One region of the Shewanella sp. 10N.286.52.B9 genome, then DNA from elsewhere that is predicted to be linked to it. Evidence: riboswitches for the same ligand, from Rfam matches in the RefSeq annotation. Region 1 holds a riboswitch; the other holds the start of a gene.
The links. Region 1 has a riboswitch for cobalamin ahead of BCU91_RS03515 (TonB-dependent receptor). Riboswitches for the same ligand answer to the same signal wherever they lie in the genome.

Region 1 (6,943 bases):
GCCACCATAAATTCATTGCGTAACTCATCATCTAACCCAAGAGCCTCAAATGCTTCTATAGATAAACTTTGTTGCTGGGTATCAATGAGCTTTTTTATCACCTGTAATGCTATGGGTTTTTCTGAGGCGGCATTTAAAAATGCAAACGCACTTAAGGTAATCACTTGACCAAATACACTAAATAGCGCCAAGGTTTGCAGTTCATCTGCATCAATATCTATAGCTTGTTTATTGTCTTCAAGCTCACGTAAATAATGCACTGCATCGGTAGCGATATTTTCAGTAAGCGCCCAATAGCCCTTAACTAATTTACAATATGGTTCAGGTAATTCATCTAAGCGTTCTTTTAGATAAAATGAGAAGCTATAGCGGTAAATATTGACTTGGCCTAAACGGATAAGCGCATCTTTTATACTGCGATTTTTTGTCGCGATTACGCCACCAGCTTGAGCGGTATTACTGCGCCAAAGTAAATGAGCGGCAAGCGCGGGATCGCTGGCAATGATATCGATAATAATGCGGATATCTGCTTCATTAATTAAGGCCTTTTTTAAAGGGATCAAAATACCACGGCGCCCAATGACTTGTTCTTCGTTGCCAATAATAGCTTTTACTTGAGTGAGTACCTGCTGCTCAAGGTAGGTCATAAAGCGATGCTTCCCTGTATAATTCTTCGTTCTCGATTAACGAATTTATCCATAGAAACCCTACAAAGGTCAAGTGATTAATGCTGATTAAGACAAAAAGCCGACAAGTGCTTTGTCGGCTTTAGTATCTTCAGTGTAATTAGCTAGATAACAAGTTATTATCGTCTAAAAATCAGACGCTTCGCTTATTATCTGTTAGTTCATTACAAAGGGATTTTAAAAACGATAACCTAAGGTTAAGCGAATTGAGCGACCATTACCCGAGTAATAACCGCTGCCGCCCCATTCCTCAGGAACATAATAGCCAGCACTGACATATTGCTTATCTAACAAGTTGTCAGCACGTAAACTGGCACTCCACTCATTACGGGTATAGTTAATGGCTAAGTTAGCTAATACATAACTGGATAACTTAGGGTCAACATTGGCATTATCACCTTCAATAAAGCGCTCGCCAGTATAAATACCTTCAGCAAAAACCTGCCACTGTTGGGCAATATCATAACTCACATACGCACGGGCATTATGCTCCGCAACCCAAGAAAGCGCCTTGCCTTCGTTCTCGCCTTCGGTAAATTCAGCATCAATGTAATCATATGATGCGCCCAGCAACCAATCTGCAGCGATTTGCACATCATAAGCGGCATTAACGCCAAAACGAGTTGAAGCATCAGCATTAACGTTAGCACCGCCGCCCTGTGGACCATCAGTGCGCCCTGCGTCATATACAATTTCATCTTCCAAATCTAAACGGTAAAGGTTTAATTTGAAGGTTTGTGTTGTAGTGGTCCAGTCCCAACCTGCTTCATATGAACGGCCGGTTTGTGGATCAAGACCAAGGGTGGTAATTGGGGTATAGGCTTGCTCATCCACTTTGGCAAAACGGAAATTATCATTGGCGCGAATATAAAAACGATGCGCAAGGCTTGGACGATAATTTAACCCTAACTCAAATGCATGGGCATCATTATCAAGCTCAACACCATTTGCGTATGATAATTGATCTGTTAAGTCATCTGTCACTTCACTGTAACGCCCACCAACTACATAGGATAATGACTGCGTTAATGGCACTGAGGCTTGCACATAAGCACTGGTCACTTTCTGTTCATTATTACGTTGAATGTAAGCAGTATCAAAATCGGCCTCACCGATACTTAAATCAACCCCAGCAATAATGTCTAAATCACCATTATCTAGCTGATAATTTGCTGTGGCTTTGGGTGAAAAGCTTAATAAACTTCGCTCGATACGCCCAGCACTGCCCCAAATAAAGTTAGTGGTTAGAGTATCAGAGTAAGTTAAATCAGTGGCCAAAGCCCATTCTTTAGTTAATTGGTACTCATAGCCACTGCGCAGCGCTGTGGTCATTTCATGAACATAATCATCATCGGTAAAAGGTGCGGCCTGAGTTGGATCTTGCAGATACTGCTCCAGTGTTAGCGCACCAGGGGCCTGGCGATCATTATCGAAGTAGCTGGCTTCAACAAAGAAATTTTGTAAATCAGTTTGATATTGCAAACGGCCTAGAATTGAGCCGGTTTCACTGTCGTTATTATCGCGATAGTTATCACTTTGATTGTAACTGCCGGCCAAGTAATAATGCCAAGCGTCATTAATTTTGCCTGAAATATCCCCTTTAGCTTCATAAGTATCAAAGCTGCCAGCACTTAATTGCAGTCCGCCGCCGTCTTTATTAGGCGCTTTAGTGATGATGTTAATCACCCCGCCAACAGCTTGATCGCCATAAAGTACCCCAGCACTACCTGATAATATTTCCACCCGCTCAACTTGATTTAACGGCACGGCATTAATGCTAGGAGCCGCAATATCAATATTGTTTAAGCGGCGACCATCAATCAAAATTAAGGTATTGCTGGCGGCTTGAGACGCTGAAAAACCGCGCATGGCAAAAGTCGTACCTGAGTTGTTATCAGACACTTGAATACCCGCTTGAGAACGTAATAACTCCGTTAAGCTCACCGCACCACTAAGCTGAATATCAGCTTGGTCGATCACATTTACATTCGCTGCAATATTAAGAGGATTTGCATCTTGACGACCAATAACCACAATTTTTTCAACCTCTGCATTGGCAGAATTGTCTGTTGTGGTGTCAGCGTAAACAACTGAGGTTGTTGAAGCAGCTAGACCAAATACTAGGCTTAATGCTGATGCGATTTTTGTTAGATTTGTACCCATTTACCTTTAACTCCTGAAAGGAAAAATGGGGCATATTTGCCGCAGCGCATCGTACTCGTAAATTTATCTGTTAGCGATAAACCATGATTATTTACAAGCAACGAGCTACATTTCGAGATCTGCCCACCGAAATCTCAAAATCATCTATAGGGCCGGTCTCCGGACTTAGGTTAAAGTAGCAAAGCTACTGACGAACATGAATTTTTAACGTTAAATAGCAGCTTAAATTTCACAGCTACAAGCTTTAACGCACTCTGTCCTCACCATTACCGTTGCGGGGGCAGTACTAGATTTTCACTAGTTTCCCGATTATCCCGTGTCATACACAGGCACCACTATAAATTGACGATAAATTATATAAATTTTTTGATTGCTACGACTTAAAGCAGCCATATAACAAGCTGATATAGTATAACGTGCTTATGGGGATTTTTGATATAACGAAAATGAATCAATCATATTATTCAACTTATTGAAAAATAGTTTGAATAATATGATTACTCATTAATAGCTCGCTTACTGATAAGCGGATTGTTGATAAACCAATTATTGATAAAAAGAAAATGTCTAGAATCGTAACTGCTTAAAATTCGACATAAATTGACGATGATTGGTCGATTTTAATGGCGCTGAGTTTTTATTAAAAACATCGCCGCGCATAGACTTATGCATAAAGTACAAGTCTTCAACGCCTTTAATTACGGCGTAATAACCTATTTCACCTTGCTGTTTAACTGAGCCACCTTGCTGTAAAAAGTTAGCCATAACGGTACAGCCGATAATGCCGTGATACGCTTCTTGACCACCCATCTGGGTTTTTCCAAGTTGCTCATAAACCACCTCACCTTGGCAGCTGTCTTGGTAGGTGCTAGCAAAATTATTTAAAAATCGCTCAGGCTCGATATTTTCTGCCAAGCCCTCAAAGCCTTGAATACAGAATAAATCAGACCAATTATTTAAACTTTCTCCAGCAGGAACAAACTCAGCTTTATACATATTCCCTTTGCTAGAATTAAATGCCATATTCCAGCCAATAGGCAGCTCAAAAGACACACTTTTGGAAAATATTGATAACTCTCTTTTTGCAGCGTTAGTTGCATCTGCTGATTGATTGGTGGTGCTATTGAGGTAAGACTGTGACTCTTTGGCCATTACTTTATTTCCAGGGCCTAATAACAACAGCCCTGAAAATATTATTGTCGTAAAGCAAGCTTTCATACCTAATTCGTCCTTGGTATTGGTGCTGAAAGGTGAAGTTTGGTTTATTCAAAAATAAATACGGCAAACCTTGTCACCAAGTTGTTGCATTACTGTAATGTTTTAACGCTTAATCTTCAACAACATCTGCGCTATCGGCAGCATCTATTTGCTTAGCATCATCTGATAATGCATCTGCTTCATCGGTTAATGCTTCTGCAGCAATTGCATCTGCAATTGATTTAGCCTTAAGTTGTTTTTCTGTTTTACGTTTATTGCGTTCAGCTTGCGTGGTTAAAAAAGCGGGAAGCTCTTGCTTACCCCAAGCTTCAGCCTCGGCTTCTGATGCAAATCCGTCATGACTTTTAGACACAATAGTCTTAGTTGCAGTCATACGACGAGTGATTTCAGTTTTCCAAGTTGTACCAACTTGTTTTACTCTAAAATCATATTTTTTTGCTTTAGTCATTTTGGGCTTTTTCCTACAAATTTATCGCCACGCATCGCGCGTGATAATGGTTATTGAGTAATAAGATGACATCACCTGATTACTTTACTAATTGATTTGATCCAACGATCATCATTTCACATTTTAGGCAATCGAAAACCAGCTTTAAGCGGTCTTTGCCAATATCGAGCACCATTGGGTCAGCTTTAATGCCTTCAACTTCTTTAGGGCATAAATTAAAGCTGTAACGTAAGCAATGCTTAGTCACCATTAATGGTGCATCGGTTAATAGTTTGTTTTTCTCGTAAGTGTCTTCAATTTGAACCACACCGTGTTGCTCATAAAATTCACGAGACTTATCGTTTGCAACATTAGATAAAAAACTTAAATACTTTTGCGGGAAACGCGCTGACTTATCATGCTCAGCTCGCTGTGGTCGCTGGTAGCCTTTTACTCTGGCGTCATCAAAGGCGGCAATGGCATCTCGCCTTAAACCATTAATCACTGACGCTGGAAAAAACCAACGATTAGCACATTCAATCGTTAACTGCTGTAACTGATAGTCACTGTTACCCAGTTTGCCGAGCTGCGTTCGCAGGCTTGCATCTGCTTTAGCGTAATCTTTCGCCGGCTCTTTTGCCCACTCAAGCTCTACTGTAACGCTATGGGCATGCTTGTCACTGATGGTCAGTGAAATGCCTTGCGGCGTATCAGCCAATACCATATCAACCGCAATGTTACGGCTAGCAGAGTCTTTTGATAGCAAAGCATCAAATTGATGATCGAAGTTTCTAAATAACTCCACACCGACTTTTAAGTCTTTCGACACATCGGTCAGATATAAAGTATTACCATCAGCGCGGTTAACCCTTAAGCCTTTGGTTTTGTTATCAGATAAACGCTGCTTTTGATAACCATCAATAAAGAAGCACAAGCCATCACCGTTATTAAACTCAACGGCTTTACCCGCTTTACTGCTATCGACTTTAATAAAATCGCGGCCAACACTGGTGATAACCCCCACTTTTTCACCAATGTACTTTGGCGAGCTAAAATGCTCAATTTGCTCAGTACGTTGATTAATAAAGTAATCTGTCTTACCGCGGTTAAAGCTTTTTTCAGGATCTGGCGTAAAAGTAAATTCGCTTCGACCATGAGACATTGACTCAAGATCGCTGCGGCGATCAATAATCGCATCTAACTGCTGGCGATAATGGGCGGTGACGTTTTTAAGATAACTAATATCTTTTAAACGGCCTTCCACTTTAAATGATGTTACGCCTGCATCAATTAATGCTTCTAAATTCTCAGTTTGGTTGTTGTCTTTTAATGACAACAAATGCTGATTTTCAGCTAACACTTCACCATCACGGGTGGATAAATCGCAAGGCAAACGGCACATTTGTGAACATTCACCACGGTTAGCACTGCGATTAGAAAACGCATGACTGATATTACATAAGCCGCTATAACTGACGCACAATGCGCCATGAACAAAGTACTCAAGCTTAAGTTGCGTACTGGCTGCAATTTCTTTAATTTGCGGTAAATTCAGCTCACGGGCTAATACCACCTGTGAAAAACCGACCTGTTCTAAAAACACTGCTTTTTCTGGGGTGCGATTATCCATTTGGGTACTCGCGTGCAGTGCAATTGGCGGTAAATCTAACTGCAACAAGCCCATATCTTGAATAATTAATGCATCCACACCTGCTTCGTATAATTCCCAAATAAGTGCCTGCGCTTTGGCAATTTCGTCATCCATTAAAATGGTATTTAACGCTACAAACACTTGAGCATGATAACGATGAGCAAACTCTGCCAGTCTGGCAATGTCTTCCACACTATTACCGGCATTATGGCGTGCACCAAATGCAGGTCCGCCAATATATACAGCATCAGCACCATGACGAATAGCTTCAATGCCGTAATCAGCATTTTTAGCGGGTGCCAGTAGTTCAAGCTGCTTTTTCTCTTGCGACTTGCTCGCTAAAGATTGAGAACCTAGAGATTGAGTATCTAGAGGCTTATCAGTGGTTTGTTGTGGGGAAAATATCTCAACAGAGCTCATAATGGGCAGTATCTTTTCAGGGTAATAATAAAAAATGCATCAAGAAGGTGAATTAAACACGGACAATAACCACGTGTCAGGCACTCTCTTGACGCACTGTTGAGCTGCTAGTTTAGCAAAAAATAACCAATATCGATGCTTTTACTTAAACAAATGCTGAATATTCTTAAAATCTGTTTTACCTTCAGCGATTTCTTGCGGGTTTAAACCTGACACTTCATGAGGAAAAACAAGCCATTCTTCAGACTCATGGATAAAATAATCCGGCTTTAAATCAACTGCGGTATTTTTTGGTTTGTAATAAGGACAAGCCACTCGAATATCTGTCGGGATATTTTTGCGCATAAATTTTTGCAATTTATCAATTAATGCATCAAC
Region 2 (6,943 bases), on a different contig from region 1:
GATCCGCCAACGGGTTACGTGTCACCGTTTGCAATACACTGCCCGCAAGCGCCAAACCTGCGCCTGCCACAAAGGCTAAAATAATTCTTGGAAAACGCAGCTCAAACACAATCCGCTGCGTTAGTGAATCTGTTTCACCTGTACCTAATGCCAGATTAGCAAACAAGCTAACGACTTGTTCAAAACTGATATTGGCTGCGCCGAAACTTGCCGCGGCGATTGGAGTAACTAAGGTCACTATGGCAGTAACAAACAGCAGTAGCTTATGCTTAAAACTTAAACTCATCTGCTTTGCTAGCTTCACTGATTGTGTGGCATCAATGGCTGTCATTTATCGCCCTGCCCGTGTTTTGATTAGCATTGTCATAATGACTTTGATAACCATAAAAGTAGGTAATTAACGGTTTACCGTGCTGTGGGTGACTTGATATTTGGCAGCAAACATCAAACACGTTCCCCAAAATGGTTTCTGTTAATACTTCATCAGGTAAACCTTGAGCGATGCACTTTCCTTGATCAAGTAACAGCAATCTATCGCACATTGCGCTGGCTAAATTAAGATCGTGAATAGAGGCAATCACGCTAATGCCAAGTTGCCTAACCAACTCAAGAATTTGGATTTGATAGCGAATATCTAAATGATTAGTCGGCTCATCAAGGATCAATAACTGCGGCTTTTGCACGATAGCCCGTGCAATTAATGCCCGCTGTTTTTCACCGCCAGATAACTGCTCATATTGCTGCAAGGCTTTGTGCTCAAGACCCACTTTAGCCAGTGCCTTGGCAATATCATCTGCATCTGCTTGGGTATTGGTTTCAAAAAGGCCTTTATGGGGCGTTAAGCCCATAGAAACCAGTTGATGGGTGGTCATATCAAAATAATGGGGTGACTCTTGCTGCACAACGGCAACCTTAGTGGCCAATTGTTTATGAGAAAAACCATTAATATTGTCGCCAAATAAGCTGATTTTGCCAGCATCAGGGGTGATATAGCGATACAAGCAGCGCAGTAAGCTGGATTTACCCGCACCATTAGGGCCAATAAGCCCTAGCATTTCACCACGTTGCAAGGAAAAACTGACTTGAGAAAGGATCTCATTGTCTGCAACTGACCAGCTTAGCTGATCAACTGTTAATGCCGCAGTAGTCAAGATACTACCCCTGCGGTTATCCAAGAGGCATGTTTAGCCACATCTGGGGTTTTAATACTGATCACGATACAAACTCCGCCTGAGTTACCCGCTCAAGTTGTTGTTAGGTGCTGCTAATTCAGCAAGAAAAACTAAGCTAGGTATCTGACTTAATGGCATTCATTAATCACTTATCTTACAAGTGATGAGATGCTATTTTACAGTTGCGGGTACAGTTCGAGCTAAACAGCATTTAGGCTAGTTCTCGATTCCCTACTCATTTAGCGAACCGCTTGATACTGGTGTTGCTTAAAGCATTTCACACAAGCACTCAACTGCAGCTAAATTGACTTAATTTGAAATTTTATTGCACTTAATAAATGCGGCTTATATTGTACGGTATATCTGCCTAAGTGAAGTTAGTTTTTTCTGCTAATTTTAGGCTAAAACTAATTATTCCAGTTTAAACGATAGACGGGTTTAGTCGATTTATCATCAGCTTCAGGCCAAAACACATCAATGGTTACCGTCGCGGCATAATCTATATTCAGTTGTCCATATAGCCCTTTACAGCGCTCAAGTCCTAACACCAAAGCGATAATATGACGGATAACTCCACCGTGAGTCACAACCAGAGCAGTGGCTGATGCTGTTGCCTTAGCACTATTAGCCTCAGCAGTATGAGCTTCAGCCAAGTTGTAAGCTTGCAAGGTTATTTGCGCAAAAGCCTGCGCCACCCTTTGTTCAAATTCAGCCATGGGCTCAGCTTGGGGCGCGCCATGCTCCCAAGGGTTATCCCAATAGGCATCTAACGCTTTAGCGCTATGCTGATAAAGCTCTGCAAAGCTTTTTCCGTCCCACAAGCCAAAATCAATTTCCTGTAATTGAGACATTATCTCAACCTGTAAAGCTAAATCAGCACTCACTTGGTTTAACTGCTGCGCTAATTCAGCGGCAAACGCATGGCAGCGCACCAAAGGCGAACTGTATAGCTGCAGTGATGGCAAACAACCTAATAGCCCTAGCTTAGCCGCACTCTGGTGCATGTTCGTTAGCCCCAAATCAGTTAGCGCCACATCGGTTTTACCCCGCAAAATACTGTCGCCTTCACATTGGCCATGGCGTAACAATATTATCTTAGCTTGCTTCATCTAAGGAGACTCCATCGGCCGTTTCAATTGGCTTATGTTTTTAGTGTGAGCAATGGGCTTGCTCTTACAATCTATTTAAACGTATTATGGACGTCTATACGTTTAAATGTCCAAACAAAATATTTTAAGATGAATTTTATTACAGGGGATTTCGCATTATTCTGCCCTATAAAAGCATAAATAAAGGTATGCTTATTTCATCTAAAACCGTTAACACAATCCACTAACTACTTAAGTTAGCGTGTTATTTAACGCTCGATTAAGTGATTAGCATAAAAGCAATTAAGGTAATACGTTATGGCGAAGTCGACTTCCTACAGTCAGGTACTTGAACAACTTACAAATACGCTAAAACAGCGCATAGTTATCCTCGATGGTGCCATGGGCACAATGATTCAAGACTACAAACTGGAAGAAGCCGACTATCGTGGTGAGCGTTTTAAAGACTGGCACTGTGACGTAAAAGGCAACAACGACATGTTGGTGCTAAGCCAACGCCAAATCATTAAAGATATCCACACTAAATACCTGTTAGCGGGTGCTGACATTATTGAAACCAATACCTTTAATGCCACCACGATTGCTATGGCCGATTACGACATGCAGTCGTTGTCAGCAGAAATTAACCTTGAAGGCGCCAAAGTTGCCCGTGAAGCCGCTGATGACGTTACTGCGCAAACGGGTATTAAACGCTATGTTGCAGGGGTGCTTGGGCCAACCAACCGCACTTGCTCTATCAGCCCAGATGTAAACGACCCCAGTTTTCGTAATATCACTTTTGATCAATTAGTCGAAGCCTATGTTGAATCAACCCGTGCATTAATTGATGGCGGCGCAGATATCATCATGGTCGAAACCATCTTTGATACCCTCAACGCCAAAGCCGCATTATTTGCCATCGAATTAGTGTTTGATCAAATTGGTGATCGGCTACCTGTAATGATTTCAGGCACCATTACTGATGCTTCAGGTCGTACCCTAACAGGGCAAACCACCGAAGGCTTTTACAACTCACTGCGCCATATCAAACCATTATCCATTGGCCTTAACTGCGCCCTTGGCCCAAAAGAGTTGCGTCCCTACGTTGAAGAGTTATCACGGATTGCAGAATGTTATGTTTCTGCCCACCCTAACGCTGGCTTACCTAATGAGTTTGGTGGTTACGATGAAACCCCAGAAGAAATGGCCGAAGTGATCAGTGATTGGGCACGGGAAGGCATGCTCAATATTGTGGGTGGCTGTTGTGGTAGTACACCCGCGCACATTAGCGTTATTCGCGATGCCGTTATCAGCCATGAGCCACGTGTCATACCTGATATTCCCGTTGCCTGTCGCTTATCAGGGCTTGAGCCATTAACCATTGATGGCAACTCATTATTTGTTAACGTCGGCGAGCGCGCCAACGTCACAGGTTCAGCCAAGTTCCTGCGGTTAATCAAAGAAGAAAAGTTTGAAGAAGCCCTAGATGTCGTGCGCGAGCAAGTTGAAAACGGCGCACAAATCATCGATGTCAACATGGATGAAGGTATGCTTGATGGCGCAGAGTCTATGAAAAAGTTCTTGAACTTAATCGCCTCAGAGCCTGATATTTCCCGCGTGCCTATTATGATTGACTCATCAAAATGGGACGTCATTGAAGCAGGCCTTAAGTGCGTGCAGGGTAAGTCGATTGTTAACTCCATTTCGATGAAAGAAGGTGAACAAGCCTTTATTCAGCAAGCCACCTTAGTGAAACGCTATGGCGCAGCCGCCATTGTGATGGCATTTGATGAAGATGGCCAAGCCGATACCCGCGCCCGTAAAACCGAAATCTGTACCCGCGCCTATCGCATACTGGTTGATGTGGTTGGCTTTGCCCCAGAAGACATCATTTTCGACCCGAATATATTTGCCATTGCCACCGGCATTGACGAGCACGATAACTACGCCGTCGATTTTATTGAGTCCATTAAAGACATTAAAGCCACTCTACCCCATGCAATGATTTCTGGCGGTGTGTCAAACGTCTCGTTCTCGTTTCGTGGTAACAACCCAGTCCGCGAAGCCATTCATGCGGTGTTTTTATACCACGCGATTCAAGCGGGCATGGACATGGGTATCGTTAACGCAGGTCAGTTAGCCATATTTGATGACATCGACAAAGACTTAAAAGAAAAAGTCGAAAATGTGGTACTGAATTTACCTTGCCCCGTTGCCGACTCAAGCAATACTGAGCAACTACTAGATGTTGCTGAGCGTTTTCGTGGTGACGGCAAACAAGTGGCTAAAAAGGAAGACTTAGCTTGGCGTAGTCTGCCCGTTAATGAGCGCTTATCCCACGCCTTAGTGAAAGGCATTACTGAGTTTATCGACCAAGACACCGAAGAAGCGCGCGCCGCTGCCACCCGCCCACTTGATGTGATTGAAGGGCCATTAATGGATGGGATGAATGTGGTCGGTGACTTATTTGGCTCAGGCAAAATGTTTCTGCCGCAAGTCGTTAAATCGGCTAGGGTAATGAAAAAAGCCGTGGCTTATTTAAACCCATACATTGAAGCGGAAAAAGTTGAAGGTCAATCAAACGGTAAAATTTTAATGGTTACCGTAAAAGGTGACGTGCACGATATCGGTAAAAACATTGTCGGCGTGGTGCTAGCCTGTAACGGCTTTGAAGTGTTCGACCTAGGCGTCATGGTGTCAGTTGAAAAAATCCTCGAAGCCGTAAAAGAGCACAATATTGATATTATTGGTATGTCAGGGCTTATTACCCCAAGCCTTGATGAAATGGTACATAACGTCAAAACCTTCCACCGAGAAGGGTTAACCATTCCGGCGATTATTGGTGGTGCAACCTGCTCGAAAATTCATACCGCAGTAAAAATTGCCCCACATTATCCACATGGTGCAATTTACATTGCCGATGCCTCGCGCGCAGTGCCTATGGTGTCAAAACTGGTAAATAACGACACTCGCCAGCCCACCATTGATGCAACCTATGCTGAATACGACATCATGCGTGAAAAGCGGTTATCACAAACCAAACGCAAAACCATAGTGTCAATTGACGCTGCCCGTGAAAACCGCTGTAAACACGATTGGGATAACTACACCCCATTTAAACCGAACAAATTGGGCCGCCAAGTATTTGATGATTACCCACTAGAAGATCTAGTGGATCGCATCGATTGGACGCCGTTTTTCAGAAGCTGGGAGCTGCATGGCCACTTCCCTGAAATTTTAGATGACAAAATTGTCGGTGAAGAAGCCCGTAAGCTCTATGCCGATGGTAAAGCCATGCTTGCAACCATCATCAGTGAAAAATGGCTTACTGCCAAAGCGGTCATTGGCTTATTCCCTGCCAATACCGTTAACCATGACGACATTGAGCTATACACAGATGAAACACGCACCACGGTTGAAATGACCACCCATCACTTGCGGATGCAGCTTGAACGTGTGGGCAATGACAACTTCTGTTTATCTGATTTTGTCGCGCCAAAAGACTCAGGCGTCGCCGACTACATGGGCGGCTTTGCTGTTACCGCAGGCCACGGCATTGATGAACATGTGGCACGTTTTGAAGCCAACCATGATGACTACAACGCCATTATGCTTAAGTGCCTAGCCGACCGTTTAGCTGAAGCCTTTGCAGAGCGTATGCATGAACGGGTACGAAAAGAGTTTTGGGGTTACGCTGCAGATGAAGTATTGGATAACGAAGCCCTTATTCGTGAAAAATACAAAGGTATTCGCCCAGCACCTGGTTACCCAGCCTGTCCTGATCATACTGAAAAAGGCTTGTTATGGGATTTACTAAAACCCGATGAAACGATTAACCTTAATATCACTGAAAGTTATGCCATGTTTCCAACCGCTGCGGTATCAGGTTGGTACTTTGCTCACCCGAAATCACGTTACTTTGGCGTGACCAATATTGGTAAAGATCAAGTTGAGGATTATGCCAAGCGTAAGGGAATGAGCTTGGCAGAAGCAGAGAAGTGGTTGTCACCAGTGTTGGACTATGACCCTGAATAGAGAGTGATGTGGAGTAATCATAGGGTTACTCTATTTCCAAACTACGTTTGGATTAAAAATGTGGCCTATGTGCCACATTTTTTATGCCTAACGTTTAGCCTTTGAGGTATCGGCTATTACTCTAAAATCGCACCTTCATGGTTATCAATTGCCTGCCGCAGGCTTTCGTGCAAGCACAGCTGTGACACGCTGCACTCTTTATATAAGTCAAAAGGTCCCTGAAAGCTCGGCCATGACGAATAACATCCTTGTTAAACGGCCAGTTCGGCATCCATGCCGCTCGCTCAGAACGTTTCACACTGTGAAACTTCGCCATATCATGGACGGTCACAGCCGCGCTTACACCTGATATTCAATCTCTTCGATTTGGGTTTATTTGTGGCGATTGAGTATTTACTTTGATTCTGACCCAACATATTCAGTTACGTAGTCAGAAAACGGTATTACTTCAACACCTATCATTTTTGAAAGGTATTCTTCGAAAAATACCCGATGAGATGCACCTACAATAATGACAATTCGTCCGCCAATCTCACTCGCAACCACTCTCATGATGTGAGACACCATATTTAGGTTTCTAACTTCCCATAAAGCAACTCTAGCTAACGCAGGTTCAACATCTAAATCTTTATCAACAAACATACTCCA

Region 2: another riboswitch for cobalamin. It lies ahead of BCU91_RS05290 (ABC transporter ATP-binding protein); the one in region 1 lies ahead of BCU91_RS03515 (TonB-dependent receptor).

What each region holds. Positions count from the first base shown of each region.
Region 1 is NZ_MCTY01000041.1:18,377-25,319, reverse strand. Features, by position in the region: gene BCU91_RS03520 (HDOD domain-containing protein) at 1-647, opposite strand, end outside; gene BCU91_RS03515 (TonB-dependent receptor) at 864-2,849, opposite strand; cobalamin riboswitch at 2,982-3,201, opposite strand; gene BCU91_RS03510 (hypothetical protein) at 3,417-4,067, opposite strand; gene BCU91_RS03505 (DUF3622 domain-containing protein) at 4,177-4,515, opposite strand; gene BCU91_RS03500 (U32 family peptidase) at 4,595-6,565, opposite strand; gene BCU91_RS03495 (phosphoribosyltransferase family protein) at 6,707-6,943, opposite strand, start outside.
Region 2 is NZ_MCTY01000069.1:24,258-31,200, reverse strand. Features, by position in the region: gene BCU91_RS05295 (iron ABC transporter permease) at 1-286, opposite strand, end outside; gene BCU91_RS05290 (ABC transporter ATP-binding protein) at 318-1,151, opposite strand; cobalamin riboswitch at 1,269-1,441, opposite strand; gene BCU91_RS05285 (histidine phosphatase family protein) at 1,580-2,281, opposite strand; gene metH (methionine synthase) at 2,579-6,295, shown strand; gene BCU91_RS05275 (DUF5694 domain-containing protein) at 6,689-6,943, opposite strand, start outside.